3 regions of the Agarivorans sp. D1326 genome follow, and region 3 is predicted to be linked to each of the others. Evidence: predicted binding sites of a transcription regulator. Region 3 holds the regulator's gene; each other region holds the start of a gene.
The links. Region 3 encodes sigma-54, which starts transcription at its own class of promoters, with help from an activator protein. Its sites were predicted from a motif close to GTTGGCACGNNNNTNGNNT; they were not measured.

Region 1 (5,172 bases), on a different contig from region 3:
GCCAAGCGGTTGAGCAGAAATACCAAGCATTAACAGGGCTAAAAGAAAGCATTTATGTGTGTAAAGCAATGCCTGGGGCTGGTGCTATTTAACCTCTAAGTGTTCATGCAAAAGCCTCGACTTGTTCGAGGCTTTTTTGTTTTTAGCTACGTCAAATGTTGACGAGTGACGGGAGTAAAATTTTGTTTTCTAGAAGTGAAAAGGTGGGCACTGTAATAATCAGCGGGTGAGTCGATAGTAGGTTGGGTGTAACGACTCAGGCTAGGTGGTTGATATCATTGTATTATGTGATTCACCTAGCGTATATGAACTATACATAGTTGAGCAAAGGGCTGCGTGGTAACATCTGCGTTGTCAGAAGGATAGTCTGATGAAAATAGCTAGATAGGAAGTCGCCCAAGGGCGGCTTTTTTGTGTCCAAAAGAAAATTGTAACTAGCAGCCAACAGTGAAAGAACTACGGTAACAGCTTTAGCTCATCTTTGTGGGTGACTTTGGCGTCAAAGTAAGTTGAATGCATTGCTAACAAGTGTGTGGCTACCTAAGCATTTGCCAGTTACTAATGGCTGGTAAAATGCTGTAATCAACTTAGTGAGCTAGTTTCACTTTCAAGGCACAAATAATGTAGATTGACGAGGTAAGAACATGAAAGGTGTAAGTTTTCACAAACGAGATGCACTATGGATGGCTCATATAATTGTCGAAGGGAAACGCAAGCATTTAGGGTGTTTTAAGAAGCAGGAAGAGGCTATCGCCGCCCGCAAAGCTGCGGAAAATGAGTGTGCGAAGGAGGCTGCGTAGCTATAGCGATAGAAAAAAGCCAAGTGTGCTGTAAATCGATTATGTCACAGCTAGGTACACGCACATAAACGTGGGCTAGAGCATACTTTGTTACGCAGATACTGGCGTCCCCTACAGGATTCGAACCTGTGTCTAAGACTTAGGAGGTCCTTGTTCTATCCAGCTGAACTAAGGGGACACTAAAGTAAGGCGCACACCTAGTTTAGTGTGCGGGTACATTATACTCAGCTTTAACTTTATGAAAAGCAAAGCCTTACTGTTTGCTTACTAAGTCACCAAGTTGAATATTTGCCGTCATGCTTGGGTCAACCGCTACCACAATGGCACTCTCTTGATACACTTGCTCAATTCTTACCATGCTGTCAGCCATAATTTGCTCTTGGCGTGGAATGTCCCAGTTTCCCCAGTGATAGTTTTGATGAATCAAGTTTAACAACATGCCGCGGTTAAGCTGATTCGCTTTCCCAAGGTTTATTTGCCAGCGATCTGGCCCCAGAACTTTTACCACGCTGCCTTGTAAGGGTTGGCAAGCTAGCAGGGCATCTACTTCGGTAACTACCTGTTGTAAGGTGGCGTTTACCGTTTCTCCATAGGCCGATAACCAAAACTCGGCAGAGTGGGGGGATACCACCTCTCTGGCGTCAAACTCCCATGGTGCGTTTACCGAAAAACGCTTGTTGTATATTTCTTCTAAATCAATGGCGTTGTATACCCTGGCATTCACCACAAAGTAACGTTGCGGATAACTAAGGTTAATAAATTTAGGCTTGTGCACTTGGTCTAGCGAAATGTTCTCGATTTCTAAGCCAAGCAAATATTGTGCGCCATAACGATCGGCAACATCTTTAATGCCCTTGTAGTTATGTTCTCCTGGCTTGTAATAATTTAAAGGTAACTTTGGTGGGGGCTTTACGTTGAACTGATTACCCACCTGGCGAGCAATGTCGTAGGTGCGTTGTTCAACTGCCGGTGATAGCTCTTGTAGTTGTCCCACACGCGCCTGATGTTGCTGCTTTAAGAAGGGAGGGAGTAGCAACATGTTTTTGCTATAGCCGCTGGCTTTACATTGGCTGGTAGCCGGGAATACGTCGGCCTGTAAAATTATATAGTATTGTTGGCCGTGATTACCTTCGTCTAATACGGTTAGGTTATGCAAGGAGCCTTTAGAAACCACTTCAATTTGATCAAGGGTGAGTTGCCCACCAGAGACTTTGCTAATGCTGGTAACAGACGCCCCCGAATACAACAGAAGCTGCTTAACCGCATCTTGGGTGGCTAAGCTTTTGGCTTGTTCAAAGTCGTTGTTTACGATGGTGGCTTGGCCCTTAGCCTCGTACCATATTGCCTGTGTCGACATGCTAATTAGCATCCCAACTAAAAGAATTATCTGTTTCATAAGGCCCTCCTATGTTTCGGAGTAAGCAATAACTATACCCAAAATAAAACGCTATTTTTTTGACTGGAACGGTTATTGCTTGGAACAGGGAAGTCGGAGGAGATTGATATGCGATATACGACACTATTTATTTTGCTGGTAACGCTACAAGGATGCAATACCAGTTTACATCATGTTTCTAATTATCCTTATGTGGAGCCGCGAGAGCAGCAAGATGCCGCTTTGTATGTGCATGTCGACAACCTGTCTCAACAGTTAACTGATGACGTGGATTTAACCGAGACTGACTCTGTGGCTATAAGTACGGTGGTGGATTTAGACAACTTGCAATCGAGCGATGGATTTGGGCGGCAAGTGGCAGAGGCAATGTTTGCCGCTTTATCGCGTGAAGGCGTAAATATGGTAGAGCCGCGCCTTACTGGACGTTTGCAAATGGACCCCGGTTTCGGCGAGTTTTCGTTATCGCGAGATGCAGATTTACTGAGAACTGAAATGGAGATTACCTATGTGGTGGTTGGCAGTTTTCAGCGAACAACTTCGGGTAGGCATGTAAATCTTCGTTTAGTTGAGCTATCTAGCCAAGCGGTTGTGTCGGCTGCTTATCAATTTATCCCCAATATGGCGGGGGCAACTTCACCGCGTGTGACTAGTGTAAATGGGAGCTTGCAGCGTCATGAACAATCTGTACTTTAGATCGTGGTTTATTAGTCTAGCGGTTTTGTTGTTGCTAGCTTGTACGCCAACAACCCAAGTTAAACAAGTTGAATGGACTTATGAGCCACCGGGTGACTTTACCGTGGTTAATGCCGTTGGTTATGCGCCTATTAGTCAGCAACGTGGCGCAGACATGAGCGCTAAACAATTACGCGCAATGAAAGCCTCGAAGCTGGACGCATACAGAGAGCTTTCTGAGCAAGTGTATGGCCAACATATCGATAGTACCGCAACTGTCAGCGATATGGTGCTTGGTAACGAGCGTTTAGCTGCCTCGGTTGCTGGGGTAATTCGTGGTGCTAAGGTGATTAACGCCTACGCGGTTGACGATGTATATGTCACTGAGTTGCAACTAGATTTCCGAGAAGTGTACCGCGTTACTATGTCTATGGCGCCAACTCGCCATCTTGAGAGTCAAAAAACCGTTCATTTTTAGTAAAGATTTTACCTTTCTGGCCGATACTTAAAGCGTAATAGACGATTAAGGAAGCGACATGAAAGGTATATCTTTAGTAGCCTTGGCTACTACAATGCTGGTGGGGTGCTCTAGTTCCCCATCAATGCAAAAAGTGGTGGTGTACGATGGCTCAAAGCATCACGCCGCACATACTCACAACGCTCACTACATGGAAGGTGTTGTAGATGAGAACGGGCAGTTGTTTTTAAGTGGAATGCAAAGCCGTTCGCTTAACCCTGCCAGCCCAGATATGAGTGACCCTGATGTTCAGCACTCACTGACCGATTATGTAAATCTAATGTCGCAACGCCTAGTCTCAAGCTCTCACTATGTGAATGCCGATACGCCTATTGGCGTGGCTTCGTTTGTTCCTTTAGATAACCTTCGCACCACTGATTTATTTGGCATGCAGCTAGCCGAAAGCTTTGTTTACGAAATGCAACAAAGTGGCTTTTCGGTAATTGATTATAAAACCACTGGTTTTATTCGCATTACCCCAGAAGGGGACTTTGTATATAGCCGCAACGTAAAAGAGTTATCTAAGCGTTTACCCATTGAATACTTGCTCGTAGGTACTTTTAGCAAATCAAATAAAGGTATTTTGGTTAACGCTCGGATCGTTGGCGCTCAATCAAAAGTCGTGGTTGCTTCTGCTCAAGAGCTTATTCCGAATGAGGTGTATCAAAGCAAAGTACCTGCGCCAGTTAAGCGAGATGGGGTAATGATTATCGAGTCGCGTAAGCAGGCCAGTAAAACTAAGATGCCGATGGGGGAGCGTGGTTAGTTAATTTCGTCTATTACTGTTATACGCAAAACCCTAGCCTTGGCTGGGGTTTTGTTGTTTTTGAATATGTAACTACTACAAGCAACATTTTTTCCATTAACAACAGTAGAGCATTCAGAAGTTCAAATTCAATTAGCTAAGGTGAACAGCTTAATGCCCAGTTAATTTGGATTATGTAGTTTCTGGAAGCGAGGGGTAACTTAAGCTTTAAAGCCTTTACCCATTCGTTGTGAACTGTGCTTTTTACCTAGTTTGTCATAGGTAGACGCATTTTGGTTTTGCAGTTGGTCAATTACGGCACTTAGCTGTTTGACTTTTTCATTGCTGGCTTTAATTATTTCGCCATTTAGCTGATTGCGTTCTTGGCATTGGGCCAGCAAACTTTTGATGGTATCTACTTGTTGAACAAATTGAGGATCTGAATTCAGCTGTTCTTTATTGGAAGACGCTGCGATCTCTTCATCGGCACTCGCTATTAGCGCCAGTACTTGTTCTTTTTGCTCAGCAACAGCATAAAGAGCAATAGTATCGTCTTGTTCAAGAGCAACTTTTTCTTGCTCCAAAAGAGAAAGCAGCAAGGTGAGTTGCTGCTCTTGAGTATTCAGTAGTGGGGCGATCATAGGCTAATTATCCAAGCGCTTTATTAAACTCACTTTCAAAGTCACCCATTTTCTGTGCAACTTTATTGGCATCTACTTGATAAGTACCATCGGCCACCGCTTGCTTGATTGATTCGAGCTTCGAGCTTCTGCTATCTGAATCACTGAGCAAATTCTGCTGAATACGGTTTAGTTGTTGTGCTTCGTTTGTAAGCATAACTGAATCCTGGGCTGCAGCAGAACCAGCGGTTGAACGTTGTTCAGCGCTTTCTTTTGTGCCTTTGTCAGCAACTCGATTTGAGTCTAGTTGACTAGGACGGTTTCCACCTAAGTTGTTAATATTTAAAGCCATAATGGCGCCCCACAGTTAATCAATTTTTCGTATTCAATAAAGCTATCGGCTTGCTTTGATAAAACTTTAG
Region 2 (5,172 bases), on a different contig from region 3:
TTAATTACGAAGATGCTTTTTCTCGGAATATCGGTTGGGTAACGGAAGCAGAGCAACAGGTGTTACGTGGAAAGCGTGTTGCAATGGCGGGTGCCGGGGGTGTTGGTAGTGAGCACATTGTTACCTTGGCTCGCTTGGGGGTTGGCAAGTTTCACATTTCTGATTTTGATGAATATGAAGTTCACAACTTTAATCGTCAAGCTGGCGCGTTTATGTCTACCGTTGGCCAAGACAAAGTAAAAGTAATGGAAAACATCTGCTTAGATATAAACCCTGAAGCGGAGGTGAAGTCCTTCCCTGAAGGTATTTTTGAGCACAATGTTGATGAGTTCCTTGAAGGTGTGGACGTATATGTAGATAGCCTAGACTTTTTTGCCTTGGCTGCGCGAAAGTTGGTCTTTCAAAAGTGTTTAGAGAAAAATATCCCCTTAGTTACTGCTGCACCGTTGGGTATGGGCTGTGCATTTTTGTGTTTTATGCCTGGCAGTATGAGTTACGAAGAGTATTTTCGATTTGAAGATGCTACTAGTGAAAACGAGCAATATATTAAGTTCCTAATTGGTTTATCCCCCGCTATGTTGCAGCGCCCTTATCTGGTTGACCCGAGTCGAGCCGATTTTCACGCTAAAAAAGGACCATCGATGCCTATGGCGGTGAAGATGTGTGGTGGTATAGCGGGTACGTATGTTTTAAAAATCCTACTTAATCGTGGAGATCTAATTACCGCACCTTACGGCTTGCATTTTGATGCTTATCGAAATCGATTTAAGAAAACGTGGCGACCAATGGGTAATCGTAATCCCTTGCAGCGAATGGTATTTAAGATAGCCAAAAAGATAGTTTTAAAAGAAGAAAGCTGAGCGTTTTTTATGTCAGTAAGTTTTACACATCATAATTGATTTATTTATTTTTAGCGTGTAACTATTTGTTAATATTGGTTAATTATATTTGGCCCGAGTTTTGCTTTATGCACGGTCTTTATATCTAAACGCTATTACCAAATTGGATGGGTGAAATGAACAAATTGAAACTTACTTGCTTGGCTGCAGGCCTAGGATTTGCAAGTATTTCTGCTAACGCTGAACTAATCACTGAATGGAATTACTCGAATGATGCGGGTTTTAAAGAGTGGAGTTCAAACGCTGGCCAACTAGGTATTGATACCGGCGGCGCAACAGCCGATGAGTTTGATCCTCTTTTTGGTGGTGAGTTACCTAAAAGCCTTGCATGGGGTACACCATACGGCGCTGTAAACCCTCAACTTATCAAAAGTTCACTTGAGATTGACGACGCTCAGTCTGGTCAAGTAAGTACAAGTGTAGTTGACGGTGTTGGTGCATTGGATTTCGTAACAGGTACAGGCCTTACCCATGAAAACTGGGGTGTAACTGGCAATACGTTGTCTTCAGCAGTTTTGTTTGATGGCTTGTTCCTGCAACCTCTAGCTCCTTTTGTTGGCCCAGCACTTCCTGCGCCGGTTCTTGAGTTTGATGTATTGTTTGAAGAAACGTACAACACTCCTACTAATGACACCTGTAAATACGGTGATACTAAAGTAGGTGAAGCTGGCATTAATGAAGCTGGTTGTGCTGACTTATTCACATTGGTACTAGATGACGGAGTTACGTTTACTGAAGTTGGTGATGATATCTACCTTCAGAACAGCTTCATTCTACCAATTCCTGGTTTTGACGATTACGTGTATACCTTAACTACTCGTCTTCAAGGCTTAACTGTATTAGATAACCTAGATTGTGGTCCTGACTCTACATGTATTGGTTTCTTAACTGAAGAAAACCAGAAGAACGAATTAAAGGCAGCTTTCGCTATTTCTGCTGCTCAAGTAACTGAGCCAGGTACTTTAGCTATCTTTGGTTTAGGTTTGCTAGGTTTGGCTTCTGTTCGTCGCCGCGCTTAATTAGCTGCTCTTATATAATTGCTGCTGCGCTTTCGCAGCAGCAATTTTTATTTTCTTTAAGAAACTCTCACTTCCAAAGATCAAATTCTCAATTGTAACTGTCTTGTTCGAAGGCTCAGCTTTCTCATCTACCTTTGTAGTGCTTAGCAACTTAACACCAGAATGCTGTTGTTTGTTGGTCCAAGGTAAATCGTAAATTGGATTTAGTAAGGGAAATCTTCATATATTAAGCTTTAGAACAAGGATCTTAAGGATCTTTTGCGGTGGTAAATATAATGGGTTTTTGTGTCAGTAATTTTTACATCCTATTTACTTCAATGATTTGATTATTTCTTAAGCTACTGCTTTTAAAGGTTTTTTAAAGTTGGCACCTAGATTGCTTTGTATGACTTGTATTTCGAATCGTACTGACCAAATGGATGGGTGACATGAACAAATTAAAACTTACATGCTTGGCGGCTAGCTTAGGTTTTGCAAGCATCTCTGCTAACGCTGCTCTTATCACTGACTGGGATTACCTAAACGAAGCTGGTTTCGATCAGTGGACTTCTGATGCTGGTTCAATTGACCCAACGGGTATTGATGCAACTGGCGAAACTTTAGATGATTTTGACCCACTTTTTGGTGGCGAGCTTCCTAAGTCTCTTGCTTGGGGTGACCCGTACGCTGCTGAAAACCCAGATCTTAAGAAAAGTGCTTTGAATATTGAAGATTCTAAATCAGGTACTGTGACTACCAGTGTTGTAGATGGTGTTGGTGCTTTAGCATTTTCAGAAGGTACTGGCCTTGTACACGAAAACTGGGGTGTAACTGGTGATACTCTAGTAGCAGCTACATTGTTTGATGGTTTGTTCCTTGCACCTACAGCACCTGTTGCTTTCCCATTAGCTCCAGCACCTGTACTTCAGTTCGGTGTGATTTTTGAAGAAACCTACAACACACCAACTAACAATGTTTGTAAGTACGAGCCAACTCAGTTGGTAGGACAAGCCGGTATTAACCAAGAAGGCTGTTCTGACTTATTCACTATCGTGTTGGGTCCAGATGTTACATACACAGAAGTGGGTGATGACATTTACTTAACAAATAGCTTCGTACTACCAATTCCAGGTTACGATGACTATGTATACACCCTAACTACTCGCCTACAAGGTTTAGAAGTATTAGGTGATATTGATTGTGGACCAAACGCAACTTGTATTGGCTTCCTTACAGAAGAAGATAAAACTAACGAATTGAAAGCTGGTTTCGCTATCTCTGCTGCACAAGTATCAGAGCCAGGAACATTAGCTATCTTTGGATTAGGTCTATTAGGCTTGGCAGCTGTTCGTCGCCGCGCATAATGCTTAATTAAAAGTCGCTAAGTTTTAGCATTGTACATCCAAAGCGCAGCCTAGTTCTGCGCTTTGTTTTTTCTGCAAGCCTGCCTTTTATAATTCTAAATTGTTTCTAAAATCTAAATGTTATGTTTAGAAAGTTTGAAGCTTTGAGAGCGCTTTATGATCCGAAACAAACATGTGAAAAACCTAGCAAGTATCCCTTATCTTGGGGCTGTTGTGAGAGGTGGCATTTCGTTATTGGTTAAGCGAGAAGCTAAGCTAATTGCTCAGCACTTTGCAGAGTATCTTCGCCCGGTAGTTGCTTATAAAACCGATACCGTACAAGAAGCATTTCGAATTCGTCATGACGTATACTGTGAGGAACTTAATTTTGAGCCAGTCCGTGAAAACGGTATGGAACAAGATGAGTTTGATGAATACTCTCGCTTTTGTTTAATCGAGCACAAACCTAGTACCAACTATGCAGGCTGTGTGCGAATAGTATCTCCTTCTAGTAAAGATGAGTTACTGCCCATCGAGAAGTTTTGTTCTAATGCTATTGAAGGTGCTAAATATCACCCTTCGCAATTTGCTAGAAGCGAAATTTGTGAAATATCGCGTTTAGCGGTTCGCCCACAATTCCGACGTCGTAAAGCGGATAACTTTGATGGTGCTGCCTCTGGTGCGATCAATGAGCAAACCTATTCTGAGGAAGAGTTACGTTGCTTTCCTTTTTTAGCTATTGGTTTGTATTTGTCTATTGCCGCTTTAGCTGTGCGAGCTGGCACCCATCACGCGTTTGTTATGATGGAGCCGCGTCTTGCTAGAAGTATGAGCTTTTTAGGCATTAAGTTTGAGCAGCTTGGTCCAGCTATTGAGTATCATGGCTTACGTGCGCCTTACTACATTAGTGCAGGAACACTTACACGTACGTTACCGGTAGGCTTTCAAGTCTTGATGCGTAATATTGATAAAGAGGTAGAGAAGGGTTGTCTAGCAGCAAGAAACAATGATGACAATGATGACTATATTAAAAAAATGTATTCACCGAGTTTCTATAAAAATGACTCTCCGAACATATCGTTACGAGAGAGCCATAAATGGTGTGAATCTAAAGGTTTATATTTGCCCCAATAAAGTCTTATTAGGGCTATATAGATTAATTTAGCTGAGCTTCTAGTTCAGCTTTTTTATTGGCTAACTCTGGCTCAATATTTATTAATCCATCGAGTAGCTGTTTAGCTTCTTTGGTTTGCTTATTTGCAATTAGTGCTTCTGCTAAATGCAAACCTACCTCATTACTAGCATCTTGCTTGTAACTATCTTCAAGCGCTTTAGTTGCTTCTACTATTTTCCCTGACTTAAGTAACATGTAGCCGTAGGTGTCTTTTACCTGTGGTATATCCGGCTTTAGTTCGTGGGCTTGCTTGGCGTAAGTTAAGGCTACTTCAAATTCGTTTAAGTCATGATAAACCCAAGCGAGGTTGTTCCAGGCAACAAAGTTATCTGGCTGATCTTTAATGATCGCTTGGTACTCCTCAATTGCTTGCTGCGGGTTAGCTTTCATTTGCAGTTCTGCAAGTTGCAGTTGAAGAGGTTTTGCCGCTTCGCCATGAACATCGATAGCTTGTCTAATGAAAGCAACGGCTTGCTCGATTTTATCTGCTTCTTTGTATGATTTGATTAACAGGTTGGCGGTTTGGGTACTTGGATAAGCTTCATATAGTTTATTGAAAGTGTCCGTTGCCGCAGGCCAGTTTTCTTGAACTAAATAAATGTAACCTTGCTGCTGCAAAACCGCTGGTGTGTTCATTTGATTTGCATCAAGGTTGTTTAGGGCATCTTGGCTGGCTACGGCATCACCCGCTTTTAGCTGCAATACAGAATGAACAAACAGTAAACGTTGGTTGTTTTTATATAGTTTTACTGCTCTAT
Region 3 (5,172 bases):
TCGGTGGCGTCGTTGCACTTTTCGATGAGCGCTAAAGAGGCTAGCAAGTTGCTCGGCCACATACACCGAGCGGTGTTGTCCGCCAGTACAGCCAATCGCAATGGTTAAATAGGCGCGGTTGTTAGCTTCTAAATGCGGTAACCAAGATTGCAATAACTGGCTAATCTGCTCGATATATTGAGTAACTAAAGGCTGCGCAGCCAAGTATTCTTGCACGGCTTTATCTAAGCCGGTAAGTGGGCGTAGCTCTTCTTGCCAATGTGGGTTAGGTAAAAAACGCGCATCAAACATGTAGTCGGCATCGTTAGGCACACCATTTTTAAATCCAAAGGATTCGAACACCAAAATTAGCTGTTGTTGTTGGTCACCAGTAACGCGCGAGCGAATTAAGCCGCTTAGCTCGTGTACAGATAAACGGGAAGTGTCGATACGCAAATCGGCATTTCTAGAAATGGGGGCTAATAGCTCGGTTTCTGACTCAATCGCTTCTGCTAAAGATAAATTGCTTTGGCTAAGCGGGTGTACCCTGCGTGTTTCGCTGTAACGGCGGATCAGCGCTTCATCCTTCGCATCTAAAAAAATGCTTAATAGATTAATGTCTGGTCCTGCATCTCGTATTAGCTGTCCTACCGGTGATAGCTCATCGGGAAGATTTCGAATATCAATGCTAATTGCTACTTTAGAATAGGTTTTTTTTAAGTTGTCGATAAGTGATTGCCAAAGCACAACCGGCAAGTTGTCGACGCAATAGTAGCCGAGATCTTCCAATACTCTTAAGGCGACGGTTTTACCTGAACCCGAGCGCCCACTAACGATGATCAGTTCCATGATAATCCCTAAGGCTGATAAGAGTATTAGGCTACCATGATGTCGTACAATTCGTCATCACTTTGTGCACAACGAAGTTGTTTACATATTTGCTTATCGTTAAGTTTTTCAGCTACTTGAGCAAGAGTATTAAGATGTTGCTTACATTGGTCTTCGGGTACTAGTAATGCAAATACCAAGTCTACTGGCTTGTTATCTATAGCATCGAAGGAAATAGGGGGATCGCAACGCAAGAAAACCGCTGTGGCTTGATGCTGGTTGTCGATACGGCCATGAGGAATAGCAATACCTTGGCCAATACCTGTGCTGCCCATTTTTTCTCGATTTAACAAGCTTTCAAAAATGCATTGGGTAGTGGTATCAAGCTGTTTGGCAGCCAGTTCGCTTACTATTTCTAGGGCGCGTTTTTTTGAAGAGCATTGAACTGCACTTTGGGTGCAGTCCAAGCTAAGTACTTTATTTAGTTGCATGGGGGTGGCTAACGTTTGTTAAGTTTTTCTTTATGTTTGATGACTTGGCGATCAAGTTTATCAATCAGGCTGTCGATGGCGGCATACATGTCAGAATGCTCAGAGGTTGCAAATACTTCGCCGCCGTTTAAATGTAATGTGGCTTCAGCAATTTGGTTCAGTTTTTCTACGTTGAGGATGACGTGAACGTTATTGATCTGATCGAATCGTCGGGTGAGTTTGGCAAACTTGGTGTGGACATATTCTTTCAAAGATTCAGTTATTTCTACGTGGTGTCCAGTAAGGTTAATTTGCATTGATATCTTCCCCTTTTAGTGGCCTTAGATAAGGCTCTTACGTTGGTTAGAAGGTGGAATTGCTAAAGACTCACGATATTTAGCAATCGTACGTCTTGCCACCTTGATCCCCTGATCTGCCAAAATATCAGCAATTTTGCTGTCGCTGAGTGGTTTACTGGTATTTTCGGCAGCTACCAGTTTCTTGATTAATGCACGAATAGCGGTTGATGAACACTCACCCCCGCCATCGGTAGCCACATGGCTAGAAAAGAAATACTTAAGCTCGAAGATGCCGCGAGGTGTATGCATGAATTTTTGGGTGGTTACCCGGGAAATGGTGGATTCATGCATTTCTACAGCTTCTGCAACATCGTTCAGTACCATTGGCTTCATGGCTTCTTCGCCATACTCAAAAAACGCCTGTTGATGATGAACAATGCAGTTGGATACTTTTAATAGGGTTTCGTTGCGGCTCTCGATACTTTTTATAAACCACTTGGCTTCTTGTAAGTGGCTACGAATAAACTGGGTATCGTTAGCGTTGGTAGAGGTTTTACTTAAAGATGCGTAGTGCGAGTTAACACGCAACTTAGGCATTGCATCTGGGTTGAGTTCTACAACCCAGCGTCCTTGGCGTTTTACAACCGATACATCCGGGATTACATACTGGGCTTGATTAGGCTCAACCGCGTTACCAGGTCGAGGTTCAAGCGTATGAATCAAACGCATGACTTCGCGTAACTGGTCTTCTTTAAGTTTGGTTTTGCGGGCTAATAGACGAAAATCGCGATTAGCTAATACATCAATGTGATTCGAAACTACATCTTTGGCTTCATTTAGCCAAGGTGTGTCTTCGGCAAAACGGCTTAATTGGATTAGTAAACACTCTTGCAGCGAGCGCGCTGCTATACCAACAGGGTCGAAATGTTGGATGCGTTTAAGTACTGCTTCTACTTCATCTAGCTCTACGTCTAAGTCATTGTTATCGCTTGAACGTAAGCCTTCTAATAGCTGCTCACAGTCTTGGGTTAGGTAGCCCGATTCATCTACCGCATCAATAATGGCTAAGGCAATAGCTTGGTCTACTTCACTAAATGGAGTAAGTTGCATTTGCCACAATAAGTGGTCTTGTAAAGAGTCGACAGTTTCGCCCTGAAACAACATATCGTTGTCATCGCTCACGGCGCTGCCAGATGAGCTGGCTGGGGCAGAACTGGCGCTGTAGATATCGTCCCAAGTAGAGTCAACAGGAAGGTCGTCAGAAACAGTTTCTTGATTAATGGCATCACCTGCTTCAATTTGACTGTTGTCTATGTCCGCAGTGGATTCGGCCTCGGTAGACTTCTCATTGGCAGATTTAGCGTCGGTTGCGTCACTATCACTGGCGTGAGACTCATCCGCCTCAAGCAGAGGGTTACTTTCCAGAGCCTCTTGAATCTCTTGCTGTAAATCCAGTGTTGAAAGCTGGAGTAAGCGAATGGCCTGTTGTAACTGGGGGGTCATGGTTAACTGCTGACCAAGACGCAACTGCAAAGATGCTTTCATTAACTACCGCTGTTCCTTCTTCTTATTGTCTTTTTTTAAACTTGCACTTTAACTATAGCTTGAATTGTTCTCCGAGATAAACTCGTTTCACATGTTCGTTTTCGAGAATTTCTTCTGGCTTTCCTGAGGCTATCAATTCGCCTTGGCTAACGATATAGGCATGCTCACAAACATCGAGAGTTTCTCGAACATTGTGGTCGGTAATTAGTACACCTAGACCGCGATCACGTAGGTGTTCAATGATCTTTTTAATATCGATAACAGAAATAGGATCTACCCCTGCGAAGGGTTCGTCAAGCAAAATAAACTTGGGTGCGGCGGCTAGCGCTCGAGCAATCTCAACTCTTCGGCGTTCACCACCCGACAAGCTCATGCCTAGGTTTTTGCGAATATGGCCAATGTGAAACTCTTCAAGAAGGTCGTCTAATGCACCAATTTGTTGCTCTTTATCGAGGTCTTTTCGGGTCTCTAATACGGCAAGAATGTTCTTCTCCACAGATAAGCGGCGAAAGATAGACGCTTCTTGCGGAAGGTAGCCAATGCCTTTGCGTGCGCGGGTATGCATCGCTGTACTCGAAATATCGTCATCATCGATGAGGATGCGGCCTTGGTCACGAGGCACCAAACCCACCACCATGTAAAAAGTGGTTGTTTTGCCAGCACCGTTTGGACCTAACAAGCCAACAATTTTACCTGTTTCCACATTTAGACTTACGTTTTTAACTACCTTACGGCCCTTGTAGGCTTTAGCTAGGTTTTCAGCAATTAGGGTACTCATTATTGCTGGTCTTCCTTGGGCGTTAGTTCGTCAAGCTGCTGAGGCAGGAAAATAGTGGTTACACGGCTGTTTTCGTCGCCTTGTGCCACCATTTCTTGTTTATTGATGCTGTATTTGATCATTTTACCTTTTACCAAGCTCTCTTCTTGTTTGAGCTGAGCATTGGTAGTGAGTGTTAGCGTTTGGGTTTTTAGGTCGTAACGCACTTCGTTAGCCTCAGCTTCAATTGGCTTGCCGCTATCAAGTAATTGATAAAACGTTGCTGGTTCGCCTTTAGCGATCATTACTTCGCTGCCTTTTTCCTCGCTACCAATAACACTGAGTTCTTCGGCGTGCATTTTAATCGAGCCTTGAGTCACCACAACATTATTGTAAAAGGTGACTCGGTTTTCTTTGATATTGACCTGCTGGCGGTCAGCATCAACAATAATTTGTTTGTTGAAGTCGTCTTCTAGTGCTTGTGAACCCCAAGAAAGCATAAACAAGCTAGCCGCAAGTGCTAACTTACTCTTGTGGGTTGTGGTAAACCGCTTCGATATCATCTAATAAAGTCACTATTTCGTTGGCTAAATCACCGTCCATGCCAACGCCATACAGTTCGTATGAAGGGCCATAAACGGTAACAGGTTGATCGCTGCTCATGGTTTCTGTTTGCAGGTCGATCTCCAATTTTTCGGTTATTAAGTCGCGAACATACTCGCCACGGCTTAAATTTTTAATTACTACATTGTCATTTAAAATGACGTTTTGCTGCTGCTGTACTGTAGCGTGATCGGCCACAATTTGCCATACAGGTTGGCTTGGATCTGGGTACACTAAGATCTTAGGTTGAGCAAAAGTTGTGTGCTTAAGTTGTTCAAAAAACTCCATTTCCTCAGCATAGATTCGATAGCGCGGGCTGCCGTCTTCGCCAAAACTCACGCTGTAGAGCTTTTCGGCAACAAAGTTTGGTTTGCTGGCTTCGCGTTTAGCACTTAGCTGCTGAGTTTCCGACGGGCTAAGCTGCCACAGCACCAAGGCTAAGAGAAATAAGCCCGCAAAGAACCAGGTTGGGCGATTCATACACTCATACCTTGAGCATTATCAAGCTCGCCTTTTGCTTGCAGTATTAGATCGCAAAGCTCACGAACTGCACCAAAACCACCACGGGTTTGGGTGATAAAGTTGGCACGTTGTTTACACAAGGGGTGAGCATCTTGCACGGCTACACCTAAACCACAGGCTCGCATTACTGGGGTGTCGACCACATCATCACCAATATAGGCTACGTTTT

Region 1: the regulator sigma-54 is predicted to act here: its motif matches at 2,259-2,277, upstream of ACYFDN_RS01970 (FlgO family outer membrane protein).
Region 2: the regulator sigma-54 is predicted to act here: its motif matches at 2,282-2,300, upstream of ACYFDN_RS10810 (THxN family PEP-CTERM protein).

What each region holds. Positions count from the first base shown of each region.
Region 1 covers NZ_JBTWEN010000001.1:441,690-446,861, reverse strand. The annotation lists gene galK (galactokinase) at 1-92, shown strand, start outside; gene ACYFDN_RS01985 (hypothetical protein) at 645-800, shown strand; tRNA gene ACYFDN_RS01980 (tRNA-Arg) at 903-978, opposite strand; gene ACYFDN_RS01975 (flagellar assembly protein T N-terminal domain-containing protein) at 1,054-2,196, opposite strand; gene ACYFDN_RS01970 (FlgO family outer membrane protein) at 2,305-2,889, shown strand; gene ACYFDN_RS01965 (LPP20 family lipoprotein) at 2,870-3,346, shown strand; gene ACYFDN_RS01960 (FlgO family outer membrane protein) at 3,405-4,151, shown strand; gene flgN (flagellar export chaperone FlgN) at 4,352-4,771, opposite strand; gene flgM (flagellar biosynthesis anti-sigma factor FlgM) at 4,779-5,102, opposite strand.
Region 2 covers NZ_JBTWEN010000004.1:460,477-465,648, reverse strand. The annotation lists gene ACYFDN_RS10820 (ThiF family adenylyltransferase) at 1-860, shown strand, start outside; gene ACYFDN_RS10815 (THxN family PEP-CTERM protein) at 1,016-1,918, shown strand; gene ACYFDN_RS10810 (THxN family PEP-CTERM protein) at 2,347-3,261, shown strand; gene ACYFDN_RS10805 (PEP-CTERM/exosortase system-associated acyltransferase) at 3,418-4,374, shown strand; gene prsT (XrtA/PEP-CTERM system TPR-repeat protein PrsT) at 4,397-5,172, opposite strand, start outside.
Region 3 covers NZ_JBTWEN010000009.1:125,655-130,826, reverse strand. The annotation lists gene rapZ (RNase adapter RapZ) at 1-828, opposite strand, end outside; gene ptsN (PTS IIA-like nitrogen regulatory protein PtsN) at 855-1,298, opposite strand; gene hpf (ribosome hibernation promoting factor) at 1,307-1,594, opposite strand; gene ACYFDN_RS17140 (RNA polymerase factor sigma-54) at 1,619-3,121, opposite strand; gene lptB (LPS export ABC transporter ATP-binding protein) at 3,174-3,899, opposite strand; gene lptA (lipopolysaccharide transport periplasmic protein LptA) at 3,899-4,378, opposite strand; gene lptC (LPS export ABC transporter periplasmic protein LptC) at 4,404-4,961, opposite strand; gene kdsC (3-deoxy-manno-octulosonate-8-phosphatase KdsC) at 4,958-5,172, opposite strand, start outside.